Regions from separate parts of the Streptomyces sp. NPDC048291 genome, predicted to be linked through region 1. Evidence: riboswitches for the same ligand, from Rfam matches in the RefSeq annotation. Region 1 holds a riboswitch; each other region holds the start of a gene.
What was found. Region 1 has a riboswitch for cobalamin ahead of ACGF5O_RS31940 (CbtB-domain containing protein). Riboswitches for the same ligand answer to the same signal wherever they lie in the genome.
Positions count from the first base shown of each region.

Region 2: it holds a riboswitch for cobalamin, as region 1 does, so the genes downstream of both, metE (5-methyltetrahydropteroyltriglutamate--homocysteine S-methyltransferase) here and ACGF5O_RS31940 (CbtB-domain containing protein) in region 1, are expected to answer to the same signal.
Region 3: it holds a riboswitch for cobalamin, as region 1 does, so the genes downstream of both, ACGF5O_RS03965 (cobalamin biosynthesis protein) here and ACGF5O_RS31940 (CbtB-domain containing protein) in region 1, are expected to answer to the same signal.

Region 1 covers NZ_JBICZC010000012.1:290,486-297,891, reverse strand. The annotation lists gene ACGF5O_RS31955 (BTAD domain-containing putative transcriptional regulator) at 1-148, shown strand, start outside; gene pgm (phosphoglucomutase (alpha-D-glucose-1,6-bisphosphate-dependent)) at 185-1,825, opposite strand; gene ACGF5O_RS31945 (CbtA family protein) at 2,087-2,842, opposite strand; gene ACGF5O_RS31940 (CbtB-domain containing protein) at 2,865-3,086, opposite strand; cobalamin riboswitch at 3,123-3,264, opposite strand; gene ACGF5O_RS31935 (enoyl-CoA hydratase/isomerase family protein) at 3,332-4,387, opposite strand; gene ACGF5O_RS31930 (hypothetical protein) at 4,384-4,509, opposite strand; gene ACGF5O_RS31925 (NAD(P)-dependent alcohol dehydrogenase) at 4,569-5,654, opposite strand; gene ACGF5O_RS31920 (aldehyde dehydrogenase family protein) at 5,678-7,162, opposite strand; gene ACGF5O_RS31915 (Zn-ribbon domain-containing OB-fold protein) at 7,186-7,406, opposite strand, start outside.
Region 2 covers NZ_JBICZC010000005.1:49,159-56,564, reverse strand. The annotation lists gene ACGF5O_RS14320 (amidohydrolase) at 1-229, opposite strand, end outside; gene ACGF5O_RS14315 (SDR family NAD(P)-dependent oxidoreductase) at 387-1,139, opposite strand; gene ACGF5O_RS14310 (dihydrolipoyl dehydrogenase family protein) at 1,391-2,905, shown strand; gene ACGF5O_RS14305 (isocitrate lyase/phosphoenolpyruvate mutase family protein) at 2,943-3,776, opposite strand; cobalamin riboswitch at 3,897-4,117, shown strand; gene metE (5-methyltetrahydropteroyltriglutamate--homocysteine S-methyltransferase) at 4,288-6,597, shown strand; gene ACGF5O_RS14295 (histidine phosphatase family protein) at 6,849-7,400, shown strand.
Region 3 covers NZ_JBICZC010000001.1:901,828-909,233, forward strand. The annotation lists gene cobN (cobaltochelatase subunit CobN) at 1-538, opposite strand, end outside; gene ACGF5O_RS03960 (cobyric acid synthase) at 535-2,046, opposite strand; gene ACGF5O_RS03965 (cobalamin biosynthesis protein) at 2,043-2,993, opposite strand; cobalamin riboswitch at 3,106-3,247, opposite strand; gene ACGF5O_RS03970 (hypothetical protein) at 3,434-3,661, opposite strand; gene ACGF5O_RS03975 (anion permease) at 3,680-4,924, opposite strand; gene ACGF5O_RS03980 (lysozyme) at 5,099-5,878, opposite strand; gene ACGF5O_RS03985 (class II aldolase/adducin family protein) at 6,075-6,809, shown strand; gene ACGF5O_RS03990 (alpha/beta hydrolase) at 6,936-7,406, shown strand, end outside.

The DNA.
Region 1 (7,406 bases):
CGGCGAGGACCGGGCGGCGGCCGAGGGCTACGCGCTGGCCCAGCGCACCGCGCACGCCTGGGGTTCGGCCCACCTCGCGGCCGACGCCCGCCGGGCCGCGGCGGACCTGGCCGAGGCCCGGGCCCGCCGCCGCACCTTCGCGACCTGAGGGCCCGGCACCGGGCCGCCCCGGTCGCCGCCGTCGTCAGCCGCCGAGTGCGGTGTCCACGACCGCCTTGGCCTCCTCCTGCACCCGGGCCAGGTGGCCGGCGCCCAGGAAGGACTCGGCGTAGATCTTGTAGACGTCCTCGGTGCCGGAGGGGCGGGCCGCGAACCAGGCGTTCTCCGTGCTCACCTTGATGCCGCCGATCGCGGCGCCGTTGCCCGGCGCCTCCGTGAGGACGGCGGTCACCGGGTCGCCCGCCAGGGTCTCGGCGGTGACCTGGGCCGGGGAGAGCTTGCCGAGGAGGGCCTTCTCCTCGCGGGTGGCGGGGGCGTCGATGCGGGCGTAGGCGGGTTCGCCGAAGCGGGCGGTGAGGCCGGCGTAGTGCTCGGACGGGGTCCTGTCCGTCACGGCCGTGATCTCGGAGGCCAGCAGGGCGAGCAGGATGCCGTCCTTGTCGGTGGTCCAGACGGAGCCGTCGCGGCGCAGGAAGGAGGCGCCGGCCGACTCCTCGCCGCCGAACCCGATGGCGCCGCTGACCAGTCCGTCCACGAACCACTTGAACCCGACCGGCACCTCGACGAGTTGGCGGCCGAGGTCGGCGGCGACCCGGTCGATCATCGAGGAGGAGACGAGGGTCTTGCCGATGCCGGCGCCCGCCGCCCACTGCCCGCGGTGGCGGTAGAGGTAGGAGATGGCGACGGCGAGGTAGTGGTTGGGGTTCATCAGGCCGGCGTCGCGGGTGACGATGCCGTGCCGGTCGGCGTCGGCGTCGTTGCCGGTGGCGACGCGGAACTCGTCGCGCTTCTCGATGAGCGAGGCCATCGCGTACGGCGACGAGCAGTCCATGCGGATCTTGCCGTCCCAGTCCAGCGTCATGAACCGCCAGGTGGGGTCGGTGTACGGGTTGACCACGGTGAGGTCGAGGCTGTGCCGTTCGGCGATCCGCCCCCAGTAGGCGACGGACGCGCCGCCGAGCGGGTCGGCGCCGATGCGGAGCCCGGAGGCCCGGACCGCGTCGAGGTCGAGGACGCTGGGCAGGTCGTCGACGTAGACGCCCATGAAGTCGTACCGGCCGGTGGTGGGCGCGGCGAGCGCCCGCTCGTACGGGATCCGCTGTACGTCCTTCATCCCGCCCGCGATGATCTGGTTGGCGCGGTCCTGGATCCAGGAGGTGGCGTCGGAGGCGGCGGGGCCGCCGCTGGGCGGGTTGTACTTGAAGCCGCCGTCGGCGGGCGGGTTGTGCGAGGGGGTGACGACGACGCCGTCCGCGAGGCCGGTGGTACGGCCCCGGTTGTGGGTGAGGATGGCGTGCGAGACGGCGGGGGTGGGAGTGTAGCCGTCGGCGCTGTCGACGAGGACGGTCACGCCGTTGGCGGCGAACACCTCAAGGGCGGTGACCTTGGCCGGCTCGGACAGGGCGTGGGTGTCGGCGCCCAGGAAGAGCGGGCCGTCGGTGCCCTGGCCGCTCCGGTACTCGCAGATGGCCTGGCTGGTCGCGGCGATGTGGTCCTCGTTGAACGCGGTCGTCAGCGACGATCCGCGGTGTCCCGAGGTGCCGAACGCCACCCGCTGGCCGGGGTCGGACGGGTCGGGGTGCAGCGCGTAGTAGGCCGTGACCAGCCGGGCCACGTCGACGAGGTCCTCCGGAGCCGCCGGCCGGCCCGCTCGCTCATGCGGCATGAGTCCACTTCCTCCGCAGTCGTTGATCGATCGCTCGCCGCCCATCTTTCCTTGTCAGCGGCCCCGAGCGCGAGTGCGGCACCGGCCGCGCGCCGAAGACACGGCGGGTTCACGGCGGGTTCACAGCAGACGTACCGCGGCGGGCGTGCGCCGTTCGCGAAGGTCCGCCGGCCGGCCGGGGCGGAGTCGAGGGAAACGCGAGAGGGCCCCCGGACGGATCCGGTGGGCCCTCTCGTGTCGTTCGGTGTGGCGTGGTGCCGGTCAGTGCGGTGCGGGCACCGTGCGCGCGGCGGTCGGTGCCTTCGCCGGCTTCGGGTTGAGGACGCGCTCGGCCAACTCGCCGAACAGCAGGCCGAATCCGACCCACAGCACCATCTGGATGGCGAGCGCCGAGAGCCGGAACCGCCACAGCAGGGTGGCCGGGAAGTCCGCGGGCACCTCGTTGACGACCGGCAGGAACTGGTAGGCGAGCCCGATGACGACGGCGAACGCGGCCACCGCGAGGACGGCGGCCCACCAGGTGCCCAGCCGCGGCTGGAGCCGCTTGCCGAGGATGGTGGCGGCGACCGCGAGGAGCACGCTGAGCAGCATCATCAGGAAGTAGAGCGTGGTCCGCTTGCCGATGGTGTCCGGGTCGCCCACCGACGGCGGGTTGGCCGGGTACTTCAGGAACGGCACCACGTAGACGGCGACCAGGGCGCAGCCGGACAGCAGCAGTGCCGTCGCCCGTGGCGAGAAGCGGCCGACGCGGCCGAGGGCGAAGCAGTAGGCGAGGGCGGCGATGCCGCCGAAGGCGACCCCGTAGACGAGGACGCCGGTGGCGAGGCCGGCGGTGGACTGCAGGGAGCGGGAGACGACCTCCATCTCGTGCTCGTGCGAGTGGGCGTCCTCGAAGCTGATCGCCTTGTCGACGTTCGGCTCGCCGAGGAGGTAGGCGACGACCAGGGCGAGCAGGCCGGCGGCCAGGCCGGCGAGCATGCCCCGCACCAGGAGGTTCCGGACCGTTGCGGAGTTCATGGGTGGTACGGCGTCCCTCGGGTCAGTGGCAGGGGAAGCCGAGCAGGTGGCGGGCGTCGTGCACCCACTCGTGGACGTCCGTGCCGCTGAACACGGAGGTGGCGCCCTGTTCGGCGCCGACGAAGTAGAGCAGGACCAGCATCAGGATGCCGAAGAAGACCGCCCAGGGAGCTATCGCGGACAGCGGCAGCTTGGCGGGCACGGCGGGGGTGTTGGCTGTCGGCGGAGCGACGGTCTGCGCCATGGCAGGACCTCCTCTGGGAGTTCGCGTCCCATCTCGGTGGTGCACAGGACGACGGCCACGGGTCTGACTCACGAGCAGCTGTGGGGCTCTCGCATACAGTGGCGCGACCGTTCCGGATTCCCACCGGGTTCCGTCTCGCCGTCGTCGATATCGGACAGACCGTACCGCGTGTCAGGAGCACGGCCAAGACCGCGTCACCAGGCGTGATCTTCGTCTCGCGCCTGGTGGGCGGCGGGTGGGGCGGGTCAGACGGGTGGGGCGAGGCCGAGTTCGCGTGCGCCGAGCGGGGCGAAGAAGCGGTCGACGTCGGCGTCGGTGACCTCGGCGAGGGTGGCCGGGGACCAGTGCGGGGTGCGGTCCTTGTCGACGACCTGGGCGCGGATGCCCTCCACCAGGTCATGGGTCGTCAGGGTCGCGCAGGAGACCCGGTACTCCTGGTCCAGGACCCGTTCCAGGGAGCCGAGTTCGCGGGCCCGGCGGAGCGCCGCGAGCGTGACCTTCAGGGCGGTGGGTGACCTGGTGAGCAGGGTGTCCGCGGTCTCCTTCGCGGCCGGGTCGCCGTGCGCGAGCAGCCGCCGGACGATCTCCTCGGCGGTGCCGGCCGCGTAGCAGGCGTCGATCCACTCCCGGTGCCCGGCCAACTCCCCCTCGGGCGCCTGCCGTACCCGCCGGGCGAGCGCCTCGGGTACCGGCAGGCCGGCGAGGTCGGCGACGAACGCGGGGACCGAGCCGGCCGGCAGGTACTGGTCGGCGAGTCCGCAGAGCACGGCGTCGGCGGCGCCGATCGACGCGCCGGTCAGGGCGAGATGGGTGCCGAGTTCGCCGGGCGCGCGGCTCAGCAGATACGTGCCGCCGACGTCGGGGACGAAGCCGATCCCGGTCTCCGGCATGGCGATCCGCGACCGCTCGGTGGCGATCCGGACGCTGCCGTGCGCCGAGACACCGACGCCGCCGCCCATCACGATGCCGTCCATGAGCGCGACGTACGGCTTCGGGTACCGGGCGATGCGGGCGTTGAGCCGGTACTCGTCCCGCCAGAACGCGGCTGCCGCCGACCCGTCGCCGTCCCGGGCGTCGTCGTGGACGGCGCGGATGTCCCCGCCCGCGCACAGGCCGCGCTCCCCCGCACCGGTGATGACGACGGTCCGCACGGCGGGGTCGTGCTCCCACTCCGTGAGCGCCTCGTCGATGCGGCGCACCATGGCGTGCGAGAGCGCGTTGATGGCCTTCGGCCGGTTGAGCGTGATGTGCCCGGCCCGTCCGTCGACGTGCAGCAGGACGTGTTCCTGGGCGCCGGTCATCCGGCCACCTCCGCCGGGCCGCGGGCCGCGATGAGGCACATGATCTCGTCGGTTCCTTCCGGGAGCGGGTGGACGCGTGGGTCGGGGACGATCTTCTCGCGTCCGTCGCGTCCACGGCTCACCGACCCGTCGGCCTGTCGACCCGTCGTAGGGCGTCCCGGGCCTCGGTCGCGGCGGCGGGTCAGAAGGTCAGCACCGGTTTGACCACGTCCTCCTTCATCCGTGCGACCGCTTCGTCGATCGCCGTGAACGGGAAGGCGGTGACGAGCCGTTCGGCGGGGAAGCGGCCCGCTGCCCGCCAGTCCAGGAGGAGGGGGACGAAGTCCTGCGGGTTCGCGTCGCCCTCGATGCTGCCGCGGATCGTCTTGCCGCCGCCGATGAGGTCCAGCGTGTCGACGCCGAGGTCCGCCGCGCCGAGGCCGACGACGACCAGGGAACCCAGGGGTGCCAGGGCGCGGGCGGCGGCGCGGATCACCGGGGCCGCTCCGGTGGTGTCGAAGGCGTGCGAGGCGCCGCCCGCGGTGAGGTCCCTGATGTGCTCGACGAGATCCGGGCTCGCGCCGTCGAGCGTGTGGGTGGCGCCCAGTTCCGCGGCGAGGCGGCGCCGGCGCTCCACCAGGTCCACGGCGACGACGGTGCCGGTGCCGAGGGCGGCGGCGGCCATCACCGCCGCCAGGCCGACCCCGCCGGCCCCGAACACGACCAGGCTGGAGTCCGGTTCGGGCCGCAGCACGTTGACCACCGATCCGGCGCCCGTCTGGAAGCCGCAGCCCATGGGCGCGGCGGTCACGAGGTCGGTGTCCGCCGGGACCACGACGACGTTCTCGCGGGTGGCGACGGCGTGCCGGGCGAAGCTGGACTGGCCGAAGAAGGAGGACCAGACAGGGTCCTCCCCCCGGGTGAGCGTCGCGCTGCCGTCCGGGCGGCGGCCCGCGTTGTTCAGGGCGGCGAACCGCTCGCAGTACGCCCGCCGTCCGGCCCGGCAACGAGCGCACGTGCCGCAGCTGTTGTAGCTGAGGACGACCCGGTCGCCGGGCCGCACGCCGGTGACGTCGGCGCCGGCCGCCTCCACCACGCCGGCGCCCTCGTGGCCGTACACGGCGGGTACGCCCTGCGGCAGCGCGGCCTTGGTGACCAGGTCGGTGTGGCAGATGCCGGAGGCGGTGAGGCGGACCAGGATCTCGTCGGGGCGCGGGTCGGCGATGTCCACGTCCTCGATGGTGAAGCCGGTGCCGGGGCCGTACGAGACGGCGGCCTGGGTGCGCATGGTGTCCTCCGGGTCGCGGCGGTTCAGGCGCCGGCGGCGCGGTCGCGGATGTCGGTGAGGGTGGCGGCGACGAAGCCGCGCAGGGCCGCCGCCTCGGTCTCGCCCGCCGGGGGCAGGAGGTTCTGGGCGAGGCCGGTGGGTGCCGTGCTGGCGGCGACGGTCCGGCGGTGACTGAACGTCAGGAAGCCGGTCCGCCCGTGGTAGGCGCCCATGCCGCTGCGCCCGATGCCGCCGGACGGCGCGCCCGGCACGCCCCAGTGGACGGCGAGGTCGTTGCGGGAGACGCCGCCCGAGGCGGTGCGCCGGACGAACTCCCGGAACTCCGGTCCGTCGGAGCCGAAGAAGTAGGCGGCCAGCGGGCTCGGGCGGGTGTTGACGTAGGTGATGACCTCGTCGAGGTCGTCGTACGGGTACACCACCAGCACCGGGCCGAAGATCTCCTCCGACGTGATCGCCATGTCCTCGGTGACGTCCAGCAGCACGGTGGGCGCGATACGGCGTCCCTTGCGGCTCGGGAGCCGGTCGGCCTCCTCCGGCGGGACGACGGTCCGGACCCGCGCGCCCTTGGCCGCCGCGTCGGCGACCAGTGCGGTCACCCGGTCGAAGTTGCGGTCGTCGACGACGGAGACGACGTCCGGGTTGTCGAGCCAGGTCGGGAAGTACCCCCGGACGGCGTCCTCGTAGTGGGCGAGGAACGCGTCGGTCCGCTCCCGGGGGACGAAGACGTAGTCCGGGCAGAGGCAGATCTGACCGCCGTTCATCAGCCGCATGCCGCCGACGCGTTCGGCGGCCAGGGCGAGATCCGCGTCGGAGCCGAGCACGACCGGGTTCTTGCCGCCCAGTTCCAGCGTCACCGGCACCAGGTTGCGCCCGGCCGCCTCGGCCACGCGGGCGCCGACCGCCGGGGAGCCGGTGAAGATGAGGTGGTCGAAGGGGAGCGCGGAGAACGCCGAGGCGGTGCCGACTCCGCCGCGTACGACCGTCACCTCCTCCGGGTCCAGCCGGGACGCGACGGCCCGGGCGAAGACCTCGGCCGTCCGCTCGGTCACCTCCGACACCTTGATCATCACCCGGTTCCCGGCGGCCAGCGCCTCGATCGCGGGCTGGACGACGAGGGTGACCGGGAAGTTCCACGGCCCGATCACCCCGACCACGCCCTTGGGCCGGATCTGCACGAACGCCGGCGTCCCGGCCTCGGCGGAGCCGGGGAGTTCCTCGTCCCGCATCCACTCGGCCAGGTTCGCCCGGACCTCGTGCAGGGCGGGGACGGCGCCGACGACGTCGCTGGCCAGGTTGGCGAGCGGCGGGCGGGAGCCGAAGTCGGCGTCGAGGGCGGCGCAGAGTTCGTCGGCGTGTTCCAGGACGCAGGCCACGAGCCGGTCGATGCGGTCGAGCCGTACGTCCAGGTCCGGCGGGCCCTCGGCGAGGAACGCGGCGCGCTGGGCGTCGAGTAGTTCCCGCTGGCGGGCGGCGGACGGGTCCACGGGAAGCGGCGGGGTGCTGCTCATGGCGGTGCCTTTCTTGCTGCGGCTCAGACGGCGGGGGTGAGGGCGGCGGCGGTGAAGACGGGGACCGCCTCACCGCCCTCGGGACGTTCGAAGGCGACGGTGACGGGCAGGCCGGACCAGGGGCGCTCACCGGGACGCAGGCCGCGCAGGGCCGCGTACAGCCAGGGGCCCTCAGTGAGTTCGACCAGTGCGACGACCTGCTCCGCCCCGGGGGTGCGGCCGTGTACGACGGTCCAGGACACGA
Region 2 (7,406 bases), on a different contig from region 1:
GGTGGACATGGGCGTCCCACAGTCCGGGCAGCAGGACGCGCCCGTCCAGATCGACGACCCGCTCATCCGCGGCAGATCCGGCGGGCCGCACGGCTCCCTGCTCCGGGACGACATGCGTGACCCTGCCGCCCGCCACCCGCACACCGGCCAACGGACCGCCCGCCCCCAGCCGTACCCGGGCGAGCGTCACCGCGGCCGACCGGCGCGGGGTGGTCGCGAAGTCCGTCATCGAGCCTCCCTCCGTGGCGGCAGACCCGCCCTCGACAGCGAAAAGAAGATGAACTTAGGTTTACCTTACCCATTACGGATCCCCCCCGGTCGCCCCGTCCCGCGCACGGCCCGCCGTCTCGGGAGGCGGGTCCGGTGCGGGCCGTCCGTCCGGCGCGTCAGACGGCCGTACGGCCGCCGTCGACCGGCAGGACCGCGCCCTGCACGAAGCTCGCCGCGTCGCTCACCAGGTAGGCGATCGCCTCGGCGACCTCGCGTGCCTCACCGGGCCGGCCGGCGGGCGCCTGTGCGGCCAGGGCGGTCAGGTCGTCCCCCATGCCGGCCGTGCCCTCGGTGCGGATGGGACCCGGCTCCACGGCGTTGACCCGTACCCCCCGCGGGCCGAACTCGGCGGCCCACGCCTTGGTCAGCAGGTTGACCGCCGCCTTGCTCGACCCGTACAGCGCCATCCCCGCGATGCCGTACTCGGCGGCGATGGTGCTGACGTTGACGACGGCGCCCCGCCCGCGCTCGGCCATGGCCGGGGCGAGCTCGCCCACCAGGTAGAACGGCGCCTTCACATTCAGGTCGTAGACGCTGTCCACCTGGTCGGCGGGGGTCTCCGCGGTCGGTCCGAACGGGTAGACGCCGGCGTTGTTGACAAGGATGTCGACATGGCCGCCGCCCCGTGCGGTGGCCTCGCGGGCCAGGCGCCGCACCGAGTCGGCGTCCCGCAGGTCGGCCGCCAGGAAGTCGGCCTTGCCGCCGTGCTCCCGGACGCCCGCGACCACCCGCTCACCGCGGTCCGCGTCACGGCCCGCGACCAGGACGTGCGCGCCCCGCTCGGCGAGCAGTGTCGCGGTCGCGGCGCCGATACCGCTGGTCGCGCCGGTCAGCAGGGCCACGCGTCCGGTCAGGTCAGCAGGACTCATGAGGTGTCCTTAAAGTATTGAAAGTCGGGCAAATCCATCGTCCCGCCGCCTCGTCCATGAGGCGACGGGAGTCCACAGCGGCAGCGGCGTTCCGGGATTCCGCGCTCCTCGTCAGCGGATCCGATGACCTCCATCAGCGCCCCGTGCGCTGGGCGGGGCCGGGCGGCGGCCAGAGGCCGCGCTCATGGCGGCTCGGGGCCCCGGCGGCCCGGAACTGTGCGGACCGGCACCGATCGTCATGTGAGGCGGCAATGAGCGAACCGAACGCAGCACCGCAGGAAGCCCCCGGCGCGGCAGCGGAGGCGACCGGGGAGAGCAGCACGTACGACGTGATCGTCCTGGGCGCGGGCCCGGTCGGGCAGAACGTCGCCGACCGGGCCCGGGCCGCCGGGCTCTCCGTGGCCGTCGTGGAGCGGGAACTCGTCGGCGGCGAGTGCTCCTACTGGGCCTGCGTCCCCAGCAAGGCGCTGCTGCGGCCGGTTCTCGCGGTCGCCGACGCCCGCCGCGTGGACGGCGCCCGGCAGGCCGTCACCGGACGGATCGACGACGCCGCGGTCTTCGCCCGCCGCAACCGTTACGTCACCGACTGGGACGACAGCGGGCAGGCACTGTGGGTCAAGTCCATCGGCGCCGACCTGTTCCGCGGCCAGGGCCGGCTCGACGGGCCGCGCCGGGTCACCGTCAGCCGGGACGACGGCGCCCGGCAGACCCTCGTCGCCCGGCACGCGGTGGCCCTCGCCACCGGCAGCCGGCCCGCGCTGCCCGGCATCCCGGGCATCGAGGAGGCCCGGCCCTGGACGAACCGGCACGGCACCGACTCCAGCACCGTGCCCGGCCGGCTGGTCGTGGTCGGCGGCGGCGGGGTCGGCGTGGAGATGGCGACGCTGTGGCAGGGGCTCGGCTCGCAGGTCACGCTGCTCGTCCGGCGGCGGCTGCTGCCCCGTATGGAGGCCTTCGCCGGGGAGCTGGTCGCCCAGGGGCTGGCCGAGGCCGGCGCGGACGTGCGGACCGGCGTCCAGGTGACCGCGCTGCGCCGCCCGGACCCGGAGGGGCCGGTGACGCTCACCCTCGGCGACGGGAGCGAACTGGAGGCCGACGAGGTCCTGTTCGCCACCGGACGCACGCCCAACACGGACGACATCGGCCTGGAGACCGTGGGTCTGGCCCCCGGTACCTGGCTGGACGTGGACACCACCTGCCTGGTCGACGGGGTCGACGGGGCATGGCTGTACGGCCTTGGGGACGTCAACCACCGCGCGCTCCTCACCCACCAGGGCAAGTACCAGGCACGGACGGCCGGGGACGCCATCGGTGCCCGGGCCGCCGGGCGGCCGCTGGACGACGGGGAGTGGGGCGACCACGCCACGACCGCCGACCGGCATGCCGTGGCCCAGGTCTTCTTCACCGACCCGGAGGCGGGCGCGGTGGGCCTGACCGCCGAGCAGGCGACCGCCGCCGGGCACCGCGTCGAGACGGTCGACCTCGACCTCAACGCCGCCCAGGGCGCCAACCTCTACGCCGACGGCTACACCGGCCACGCCCGGCTCGTCGTCGACGTCGACCGGGACGTGCTGCTCGGGGTGACCATGGTCGGGTCCGGCGTCAGCGAGCTGCTGCACGCGGCCACCGTGGCGGTCGCCGGCGAGGTCCCGCTGAAACGCCTCCGGCACGCCGTCGCGCCGTTCCCCACGGTCAGCGAGATCTGGGTGTTCCTCGTCGCCGCATACCGGCGCCTACAGGAGCAGCAGCAGGCGGACGCCGGCTGACACCCCGCCGGCCCCGCGGGCCGTACCGCCCGGTGCGTCAGCTGCGGAACAGCTCGTTCAGGTCCGTCTGGGAGATCTGGTTCCGGGCGTAGGTGAAGGTGCCCCGCTCGGCCAGCTCGCGGGCCGCGGCGAGCAGTTGTGCGTACATCGCCCGTGCGATGCTGCCGCCCACCGTGACCCGGCGCACGCCGAGTTCACGGAGGTCGGCCAGGGACAGGACGCCTCCGGTGAGGCCCATCACCACGTTCAGCGGGCCGTCGATCTCCCGCACCAGCCTGCCGATCGTCCCGGCGTCCGCCGCGCCCGGCACGAACGCGCAGTCGGCGCCCGCCGCCAGATACGCGTTGGCCCGCCGGACCGCCTCGTCGAGCGGGCCGCCGGTGAGCAGCACGTCGGTCCGGCCGACCAGGACGAACGGCTCGCCGGCCGCGTCGACCGCCTCGCGCGCGGCGCGGATCCGGTCGGCCGCGAGCTCCGGCTCGTACAGCGGGCGGGAGCGGTCGCCCGTGAAGTCCTCGATGTTGCCGCCGGCGGCCCCGGCCGCGAGGGTCGTCGAGATCGTCTCGGCGACGGTCCCGGGCGCCTCGCCGAACCCGTCCTCCAGGTCCGCGCTCACCGGGATCCGGACCTCGGCGGCGATCTCACGGATCCGGCCCACCATGGTGGCGCGGTCGACCCGGCCGCCGCCGTAGTCGTGGTCTGCGCGGCCCAGGGAGAAGGCGATGCCCGCGCTGGTGGTGGCCACGGCCGGGAAGCCGGCCGACTCCAGGACGCGGGCGCTGCCCGCGTCCCAGGCGTTGGGGAGCAGGAAGCAGCCCTCCCGGTGCAACTCCACGAAGCGTGCGGCCCGTTCCCTGCGTTCAGTGTCCACGTCCGTCAGTGTGTCAGCCGGCACCGACAATCAGGCGTCAGCGGCTCCGGGCGAGGTCCGGGGCGATGTCCGTGATCATGTCCTCCGGGCCGACGGGGACACGGCCCTCGCGGACGTCGTAAGGTGGCCCTCGCAGCTGGTTCGTCCTGTCAGCCGGACAGGGCGTCGCAAGAGGGAACCCGGTGGGAATCCGGGACTGCCCCGCAGCGGTGAGCGGGAACGACCGCCGTCATACGCACTGGATCCGACGTACAGGGTCCGGGAAGCGACGGCCAGTAGGTGTCCTCCGGAGGAGGGCGTGCCCGCGAGTCCGAAGACCTGCCAACTGCCCGTGCGCGAACCACTCGTGCGCGGACATCCCGGTGACCTCGTGGGCGGGTCGGCGTGCATATCGGACGGACGGTCGCGTACTCCCTCACGGCGTACGACCGTTGCCGTCCGGTTCGTCGCCCCTTCGCGCTCTCGTCCCGTCGCCGGGATCTCAGGGAATCGTCTCGCGAAGGAGATCTCCGTGACCACCGAGTCCGCAGCCGCGGCAGCCCGGGCCACCGTGTACGGCTACCCCCGCCAGGGGCCGAACCGGGAACTGAAGAAGGCGATCGAGAGCTACTGGAGGGGCCGGGTCACCGCCGGCGCCCTGCGGGCCTCCGCCGCCGAACTGCGCCGCTCCACCTGGCGGCAGCTGGCCGAGGCCGGCATCCACGAGGTGCCGACCGGCGACTTCTCGTACTACGACCACGTCCTCGACACCACCGTGATGGTCGGCGCCGTCCCCGAGCGGCACCGGGCCGCCGTCGACGCCGACGCGCTCGACGGCTACTTCGCCATGGCCCGCGGCACGCAGGACGTCGCGCCGCTGGAGATGACGAAGTGGTTCGACACCAACTATCACTACCTGGTGCCGGAGTTGGGTCCCGACACCGTCTTCGCCACGGACTCCGCCAAGCAGGTGGGCGAGCTGACGGAGGCCCTGGCCCTCGGGCTCACCGCCCGGCCGGTACTGGTCGGCCCCGTCACCTATCTGCTGCTCGCCAAGCCGGCGCCCGGCGTGCCCGCCGGCTTCGACCCGCTCACCCTGCTCGACCGGCTGCTCCCGGTCTACGCCGAGGTGCTCGCCGACCTGCGGGCGGCCGGCGCCGAGTGGGTGCAGCTCGACGAACCCGCCCTGGTCCAGGACCGCACCCCGGCCGAACTCAACGCCGCCACCCGTGCCTACCGCGACCTCGGCGCCCTCACCGACCGGCCGAAGCTCCTGGTCGCCTCCTACTTCGACCGGCTCGGCGGGGCCCTGCCGGTGCTGGCCAAGGCCCCGGTCGAGGGGCTCGCCCTCGACTTCACCGAGGCGGCGGCCGTCAACCTGGACGCCCTGGCCGCCGTCGGCGGGCTGCCCGGCAAGCGGCTGGTCGCCGGTGTGGTCAACGGCCGCAACATCTGGGTGAACGACCTGTCGGCGTCCCTCACCACCCTCGGCACCCTGCTGGGTCTCGCCGACCGGGTCGACGTCGCCGCCTCCTGCTCCCTCCTGCACGTCCCCCTCGACGCCTCCGCCGAGCGGGACATCGAGCCGCAGATCCTGCGCTGGCTGTCCTTCGCGAGGCAGAAGACGGCCGAGGTCGTCACCCTCGCCAAGGGCCTCGCCCAGGGCCCCGACACCATCGCCGCCGAACTCGCCGCCAACCGCGCCGACCTGGTCTCCCGGGCGACTTCACCGATCACCCGCGACCCCGCCGTGCGCGCCCGCGCCGCGGCCGTCACCGAGTCCGACGCCCGGCGCCCGCAGTCGTACGCCGAACGCTCCGCCGCCCAACGCGCGCACCTGCGGCTGCCGTTGCTGCCCACGACGACCATCGGCTCGTTCCCGCAGACCGGCGAACTGCGCACCGCACGCGCCGACCTGCGCGCCGGACGCATCGACACGGCCGGTTACGAGGACCGGGTGCGGGCCGAGATCCAGGAGGTGGTCGCCTTCCAGGAGAAGGCGGGCCTGGACGTCCTGGTGCACGGCGAACCCGAACGCAACGACATGGTCCAGTACTTCGCCGAACAGCTCACCGGATACCTGGCCACCCAGCACGGCTGGGTCCAGTCCTACGGCACCCGGTACGTACGCCCGCCGGTCCTGGCCGGCGACATCTCCCGGCCCGAGCCGATGACGGTGCGCTGGACGTCGTACGCCCAGTCCCTCACCTCCCGCCCGGTCAAGGGCATGCTCACCGGCCCGGTCACCATGCTCGCCTGGTCCTTCGTCCGCGACGACCAGCCGCTCGGCGACACCGCCCGCCAGATCGCCCTCGCCCTGCGCGACGAGGTGAACGACCTGGAGGCGGCGGGCACCTCCGTCATCCAGGTCGACGAACCCGCCCTCCGGGAGACCCTGCCGCTGCGGGCCGCCGACCGCCCCGCCTACCTCGCCTGGGCGACCGAGGCGTTCCGGCTCACCACCGCCGGAGTCCGTCCGGAGACGCAGGTCCACACCCACATGTGCTACGCCGAGTTCGGCGACATCGTCCAGGCCATCGACGACCTCGACGCGGACGTCATCAGCCTGGAGGCGGCCCGCTCGCACATGCAGGTCGCCCGCGAACTGGCCGCCCACGGCTACCCGCGCGAGGCGGGACCCGGGGTCTACGACATCCACTCCCCCCGCGTGCCGAGCCCGGCGGAGGCCGCCGCCCTGGTACGGACCGGCCTGGCGGCCATCCCCGCCGACCGGCTCTGGGTCAACCCCGACTGCGGCCTCAAGACCCGCGGCTGGCCGGAGGTCCGCACCTCCCTGGAGAACCTGGTCGCGGCAGCGCGCACGGTACGCGCGGAGCTGTAGCCGACGACATCCGGGGCGGCGCCGGACGGTTTGGCGCGGGGTGCCGGACGGCTTGGCGCGGGGTGCCGGACGGCTTGGCGCGGGGTGCCGGACGGCGTCCTGCGGGTACCGCACGGCGGACCCGCGGGCGCCGCACGGCGTACTGTCGTGCGCGTCCGGCGCCCGCCGCCGTCGGCGTCCGTTGTCCGTTGTCCGTTGTCCGTTGTCCGTTGTCCGTTGTCCGTTGTCCGTCCGAGGAGGAACGTCCGCCCGTGACCTGCCGAGTCATCCTCATAGCCCCCGCCTTCACCCCCTCGTTGCGACGGGCCCGCTTCGACGACGGCGACTCGATCGAGAAGCCCGAGGCGGTGGCGCTGTCCCTGCCGGCCGCCGGCGAGACGGTCAGCTCCCCCAGCGTGCGCTGCCGGGAGACGGCCGCCGCGCTGGGCCTCGACGCCTCGGCGGAGCCCGAGTTGTCGGGTCTGGACGCGGGCCGCTGGCGGGGGCGGACGCTGGAGGAGGTCGGCACCGTCGAACCCGACGCGCTGCTCCGGTGGCTTACCGACCCGGGGGCCGCGCCCCACGGGGGCGAATCGGTACGGGAGTTGTGCGCACGGGTCGCCGGCTGGCTGGACCGGACGGGCCTGACCATCGGCAGGACGATCGCCGTGGTGGAGCCGGAGGTGGTGCGGGCCCTGGTGCTGCACACGCTGGGGGCGCCCGAGGCCGCGTTCTGGCGGGTGGACGTACCGCCGCTGTCCGCGACGGAGGTCACGGGCGGCCCCGGGCGCTGGAACCTGCGGCTCGGCCAGGTCGGAGGCTAGCCGGAG
Region 3 (7,406 bases), on a different contig from region 1:
CGATCGCGTCGCACAGGGTGTCCACGAAGCCGGTGTTGCCGCTCAGTTCGTGGGCCCGGTAGAAGAGCACTCCGACGGTCGGCCGGCCGCTCTCCCGGGTACGCGCGCCGTGCACGCCGTACTCCGGCATCTTCCCCGGCTCGACGAACCCCTCGCCGGTGAGCAGCACGGTGTCGGAGAGGAACCGGGCCAGCTCGGTGAGGTTGGCGGGGCCGCCCTCGACGAGGTACCTGAGGGCCTCGGCGACCACACCCGCCGGCACCGACGACTCCGCCATCAGCTCGGCGTCCGGCACCGCCTCGCCGCCGAGCAGCACGGTCGGGATCCCGGCGGCCTTCAGCGCGGCGAGCCCGTCCTCCCAGGCCCGCTTGCCGCCGAGCAGCCGTACGACGGCGATGTCCGCGCCCGCGATCAGCGCGGGCAGCTCCTCCGCGACGTCGACGCGCGTCGGATTGCCGATCCGGTAGTCGGCACCGGAGGCGGCCCGGGCCGCCAGCAGATCGGTGTCGGCGGTCGACAACAACAGCACAGTGCTCATGCGGGCGCTCCCGGTGGAATGAAAGGCAGTCCTTGCGGCGCGCCCGACTCGATGAGCCGCCAGAGCGCGTCCGTGTCCGCGTGTTGTTCGATCAGGTCGCCGAGCCGGTCGAGCTGCTCCTCGCGCAGCGCGGCGAACGAGGTGTCGGGGGCCGGCACGAACCGGCGGCCCGCGGCGGCCGCCACCTCGCGCAGGAAGGCCCGGCGGAAACCGTCCGACTCCAGCGAGCCGTGCCAGTGCGTGCCCCAGGTCTGCCCGACCCGGCAGCCGTCCAGGAAGGGTTCGCCTCCGGTGACTTCGGCGACCCCGTGATGGATCTCGTACCCCTCGGCCCGCTCGCCGAGTGCCGTCCCCTCCGGCCGGGTGAGGATCTTCTCGGGGGCGAACCGCACCCTCAGAGGCAGCACCCCGAGACCCTCCACCCGCCCCCGCCGGCTCTCGACCTCGTCCTCGATGTGCTCCCCGAGGATCTGGAAGCCGCCGCAGACGCCGAGCACGGGCCGCCCTTCGGCAGCGCGCCTGCGGAGCGCCTCCGCGAGCCCCCGCTCGTGCAGCCACTCCAGGGCGCGGACCGTGCCCCGGGTGCCGGGGACGATGACGAGGTCGGCGTCGGCCAGCTCCTCCGGCCGGTCCACGAACCGCACCACGACGCCCGGTTCGGCGGCCAGCGCGTCCACGTCCGTGAAGTTGGACATCAGGGGGATCGCACAGACGGCGACCCGCAGCACGTCATCGCCCACGGGCGGGGCGGTGTTCGACTCGCGCACGGTCCCGCGCAGGGACACCCGCAGCCCGTCCTCCTCGTCGATCCCGAGGCCGTGCCGGAAGGGCAGGACGCCGTAGGTCTGCCGCCCGGTGAGCCCGTGGAGCATGTCGAGGCCCGGCTCCAGCAGGGAGACGTCCCCGCGGAACTTGTTGACGAGGAACCCGGCGACGAGGGTCTGGTCCTCCGGCGAGAGCAGCGCGACGGTCCCGAAGAAGGAGGCGAAGACACCGCCGCGGTCGATGTCCCCGACCACGAGCACGGGCAGCCCGGCGTTCCGGGCGATCCCCATGTTCACGATGTCGGTCCGGCGCAGGTTGATCTCCGCCGGACTGCCGGCCCCCTCACAGATCACCGCGTCATACGTGCCCCGCAACTCGGCGAGACAGTCGAGCACGGTCCCGAGCAGCTTCTGCTGCCGCCCGCCGTGGTAGCCACGCGCGCTCAGCTCGCCGACCGGCTTGCCGAGCAGCACGACCTGACTGCTCTGCTCGCCGCCGGGCTTGAGCAGCACGGGGTTCATCAGCGCGGTCGGCTCCACCCGGCAGGCCTGCGCCTGCATGGCCTGCGCCCGCCCGATCTCGGCTCCTTCGCGCGTGACGAAGGAGTTGAGCGACATGTTCTGCGCCTTGAACGGCGCGACCTTCACACCCTGCCGCACCAGCCACCGGCAGATACCGGCGGTGACGACACTCTTCCCGGCGTCGGAGGTGGTACCTGCGACGAGGAGGCCTCCGTTGTTCATGACGCCCTGCCCCGGAGCGATCCGCGCAGCAGCGCCCCGGCCGCGCCCACCCCCAACGCCAGCCACCCCACCCGCCGCGACAACCACACCGCCCGCTCGATGTCCGCGACTTCCACGGCCCGCCCCTCCCCGTTCAGCACCGGCCGGTGCTCGACCCGGCCCCCGTACGACAACGTCCCCCCGAGCCGCACCCCCAACGCCCCCGCGAACGACGCCTCCACGGGCCCGGCGTTGGGACTCGGATGCTTCACGGCATCGGCCCGCCAGGCCCGTACGGCCCCCCGCGGGTCGTCCCCGGCCGCCGCGGCCAGTACGGCGGTGAGCCGCGCCCCCGGCCAGCCGGCCACGTCGTCCAGCCGCGCGGAGGCCCACCCGTACCGCCGGTACCGGGCCGACCTGTGACCCACCATCGCGTCCAGGGTGTTGACGGCCCGGAACCCCACCAGCCCGGGGACGCCGGCCACGGCTCCCCACACCAGCGCGCCCACGACCGCGTCGCTCGTGTTCTCGGCGACGGACTCCACGACCGCCCGCGCGATCCCGTCGGCGTCCAGGGCCTGCGGATCCCGTCCGCACAGATGCGGCAGCCGGGCGCGGGCCGCCTCGACGTCGCCGGCCTCCAGGGCCCGCCCGATGCCACGGGCCTCGCGCGCGAGCGAAGTACCCCCGACCACGGCCCAGGTGGCAGCGGCGGTGAGAGCGACGGACGCGGCGGCGGACGGCCGTACGACCCGCTGGGCCACGGCGCCCAGCGCCACGGCGCCGCCGGCGCACACCGCGGTGTGCAGCGCGCCCCACCCGCGGTGGTCCCGCCACAGCACCCGCTCCACGGCTCCGGCCGCCCGTCCGAACACGGCGACCGGATGCCCTCGGCGAGGATCGCCGAGCAGCAGATCACCGAGTAGGCCGGCGGCGGCGCCGTACGCGAAGACGCGATCGGCACCCATCGGCTCAGCCGGCCGAGGGGTCGGCGACGGGGTCGGGGACGGGCCGGGTACTCGACCTCGATCGGCAGCCGCGCATGGCGTTATGTCCTCACTCAGGGTGTCCACGCCCTGGTTCGACGAGACCGGCGGTGGGAGTTCCTGGCTTCCGGGGGATTGCTACCCCGGTGACAGTGGCGGGACCGCGCCGGATTCACACCGGCTTCCTCCCTTGCCGCCGTACATGGCTCCGGAAGTCCACCACGCCCCCGGAAGACCCGTCAACTTGCCTTTGACCTGCGAGGGGAGTGTGTGGGAAGGCCCACACCGGTTGTCCGGCGGGGCCTGTGGGGCATGCGGAAGGCTCCTCTCCGTCCGGACGGAGAGGAGCCTTCGAGGCGCCGACGAGGCCCTTTGTGTCAGGCCCTCGTGTGTCAGGCCTGCTTGTGCCGGGCCCTCTTGTGTCAGGCCTTCGCCACGATCAGGTGGATGCCGTACGCCACGGCGGCCGCGCAGCCGGCGAAGCAGAGGTAGGCGGCGGTCACGGCCAGGGCCGCGGAGTCGCCCTGGGCGGTGGCGCGTTCGCGGGCGGAGAGGCCCTTGATGCCGAGGGTGAAGAGGGCCACCAGTCCCACGGTGGCCACGAGGCTGACGCCGAAGACGGAGCCGATGGCTGCCCAGTCGATGTTCATGTCGCTTCTTCCTCGGGGTCAGACGGTGGCGGCCGGGTCGGCCGCGGGAGCGGCCGGGGCGGGGGAGGGGATCGTGGCGGTGAGGTCCTCCGCGACCGTGGCCGTGCCCACGGGCGGCGGGGTCACGGCGGCGATCGCCGTGGTCACCACGCCGGCCGGCTCCGCGGCGGCGACGACGTTGCCGCTGTCCACGACCTCGCGGCGGGAGAGCTTCCAGATCGCGGCGCTGGAGGCCACGAGGAAGACGGCGACGACCGCCGTGCCCCAGTCGCCGAGGTCCGTCACGGACTCGGCCAGCGCGCCGACCAGCGCGGCGGCCGGGAGCGTGAGCACCCAGGCGACCATCATGCGGGTCGCGGTGGACCAGCGGACCGTCCCGCCCCTGCGGCCGAGGCCCGCGCCCATCACGGAACCGGAGACGACGTGCGTGGTGGAGAGCGAGAAGCCGAGGTGGGAGGAGGCCAGGATGGCGGTGGCCGCGCTGGTCTGGGCGGCGAAGCCCTGCTGTGGCTGGAGGTCGGTCAGGCCGGTGCCCATGGTGCGGATGATCCGCCAGCCGCCGATGTAGGTGCCGAGCGCGATGGCGAGGCCGGCGGAGAGGATGACCCAGGTGGGAGGGTTCGAGCCGGGAGCGATGGAACCGCCCGCGATCAGCGCGAGGGTGATGATGCCCATCGTCTTCTGCGCGTCGTTGGTGCCGTGCGCGAGCGAGACCAGGCCGGCGGAGGCGATCTGGCCGGCACGGTAGCCCTTGCGGGTGGCCTCGTCCTCGGCGTTCTTCGAGAGCCTGTAGGAGAGGCGCGTGGAGAGCGCCGCCGCGAGGCCCGCGACGACGGGGGCGGCGACCGCCGGCAGCAGGACCTTGGTGACGAGCACGTCGCCGTGGACCGCGCCGAAGCCGGCGGAGGCGACGGTGGCGCCGATCAGACCGCCCATGAGGGCGTGCGAGGAACTGGACGGCAGGCCCACCAGCCAGGTCACCAGGTTCCAGAGGATGGCGCCGACGAGGGCGGCGAAGATGACCTCGGGACGAATGCCGTTCTCGTCGACGAGACCCTTGGAGATCGTGTTGGCGACCTCCACCGACAGGAAGGCGCCCACCAGGTTGAGCGCGGCGGACATGGCCACCGCGATCTTGGGCTTGAGCGCACCGGTCGAGATGGTGGTGGCCATCGCGTTGGCGGTGTCGTGGAAACCGTTCGTGAAATCAAACGCGAGTGCGGTGATCACCACAATCGCGAGGATCAGCGAGAAGTTTTCCATTTACCCAGGCAATCTTTCGAGGTCATTGGCTGTTGGACCGTAGGCAACCTGGATGAACGGAAGGTGAACTGGGGCGGTCTTGGTGGTGTATGAGATCGATATCGGGGTGGGTGTGCGCGGAGTGGGGTGAGGCCGCCGTCCCGGTTCCGGCCCGGCGGCCCGGTCGCCGCTTGGCTACAGGCCCAGGGCGAACGCCTTCAGTCGGCCCGCCGACCCGTTGAAGAGATTCTGGTCACCCGGCAGGCTGCCGCTGTTGTCGTACTGCCAGAAGGTCCACGACGACCATCCGGCCGGCAGCGTCCCGGCGTCCGCCGAGCCGTGCCGGGCGATCCACAGCGCGTGGTCGGCGGCGAACGCGCCGCTGCCGCCGGTGCAGAGGTTCCACCAGTTCGTGGTCGTGTAGATCACCGGCCGCCGGCCCGTCTCCCGCTTCAGCTCGTCGCTGAAGGACCTGATCCACTGGACCATCCGGGAGGTGCTCAGTCCGTAGCACCTGTGCTTCTTGTCGTACGGGTTGTACTCGACGTCGAGCGCGGGCGGCAGCGTCCAGCCGTCCGCCGTCCAGGTGCCGCCGTGGCTCACGAAGTACGCGGCCTGCCGGGCGCCCGACGACTTGTCCGGCAGGGCGAAGTGGTACGCGCCCCGCCTGATCCCCGCCTGGCGTGAGCCGTTGTACTGCTGGTCGAAGTACGGGTTGCGGTAGGTGGTGGACTCGGTGGCCTTGATGTAGACGAACCTGGCGCCCTTCGTCCTGGCGCTCGGCCAGTCGACGTTCTTCTGGTGCGAGGAGACGTCGTGCCCCTTCGGCAGGCTCGCCGCGGACGCCGGTGTCCCGGTGAACGCGGTCGCGGTGCCCGCGAGGGCGAGCGCCGCCACGGCCGCCGCGAGGGCGCGGGCGTGGCGGCGGCGCCGGCGGTGGCGGTCGTGGGACGGCGGAATACGGTCACGGGCCATGTTTCCCCCCGGAATGGCGACGTGTACGAAAAATCGTCCAGAGATTATTGGAAGATCGGCGTATCCTCGGCGATCTTCGGCCAAGCCTGGAAATGGAACTCTTTGCGGTGGTTTGCGCTCTACAGGATTCGGGACGTCCGGCCTAAAGTGCCCAGCCGTGCAGGCCCGTTGGAGCCCCGCCTGGCAGGATCGGGCCATGGCTGAGCAGCGGCGCGACGAGCGTGACGGACGGGATGGACGGGCCGGCGCACAAGGTGTGTCGGAGCCGCGAAGGCGGGATGTACGCGCGGCGGAGGCGGACGCCTGGCTCGAACTCGTCGACGCCGCCCGCCGCACGGTCTCCGACGGACTGGTCGTCGGCACCTCCGGCAACGTCTCGGTCCGCGTCGGCGACACCGTGCTGGTCACGCCGTCGGGCGTGCCCTACGACCGGCTCACCCCGGACGACGTGACGGGCGTGGACCTCGCCGGCCGCCAGGTCCTCGGCACCCTGGTCCCGACCAGCGAACTGCCGATGCACCTCGCGATCTACGGCAGCACCGACGCCCGGGCCGTCGTCCACACCCACGCCGTGCACGCCACGGCCGTCTCGACGCTCGTCCCCGAGCTGCCGGCGATCCACTACATGTCCGCAGCGCTCGGCGGCGCGGTCCGGGTTGCCCCGTATGCGACGTACGGCACCGACGAGTTGGCCGAGAACATGCTCCGCGCCCTCGCCGACCGCTCCGGCTGCCTCCTCCAGAACCACGGCACGATCACCTACGGCACCACCCTGACCCAGGCCTACGACCGCACCGCCCAGCTGGAGTGGATGTGCCGCCTGTGGCTGGCGGCGTCCTCGGTGCCCGGCCTGGCCCCGAGCCTGCTCTCCCCGGCACAGGTGGCGGAGGTGGGCGAGCGGCTCCGCGGCTACGGGCAGAAGGAGAAGTGAACGGAGGCGGACCCCCCGCCCCTGCCCTCGCCTTCACCACCCTCGCCCCCACCGCCACCCCCACCGCCACCCCCACCGCCCCCGCCTCCACTGGCCGCCGACCCGCTCCGCCCCGACACTGGACAGGTGCGCCCAGTCAAAGTCACGGCCGCTGCCGTCGGTGCCGTACTCGCCGCCGGTGCGGCCGGTGTGGCCGCGGGGCGGTTCGCCAGTGACGCCGCGCTGAAGGCACCGCCCGGCCGCCCCCTGCCCACCGAGCCCCGGCTCACCGTGCACGGCACCGCGGCCGGCCGCATCACCCTCACCCGTGACCTCGCCTCGCTGCGCCCCGGCACCTACGGCCTGGCCGGGGACGGCTCGCACGCGGTCGTCGGCGCCGTCCTCCAGGCCGCCGCGGACACCGCCGACACCGTCGTACGGCGGCTGGAGCGGGTGACCCACGGCACCTTCGAGACCGGCGACCGGGCCTGGCTCACCGCCAACGTCCACGTCGGCAACCCGGGCACCGCCCTCGGCCTGGAGTACGCCGACATCGACCTCCCCGGCGAACTCGGCCCGCTGCCCGCCTGGTTCGTGCCCGGCCACCGCGACACCTGG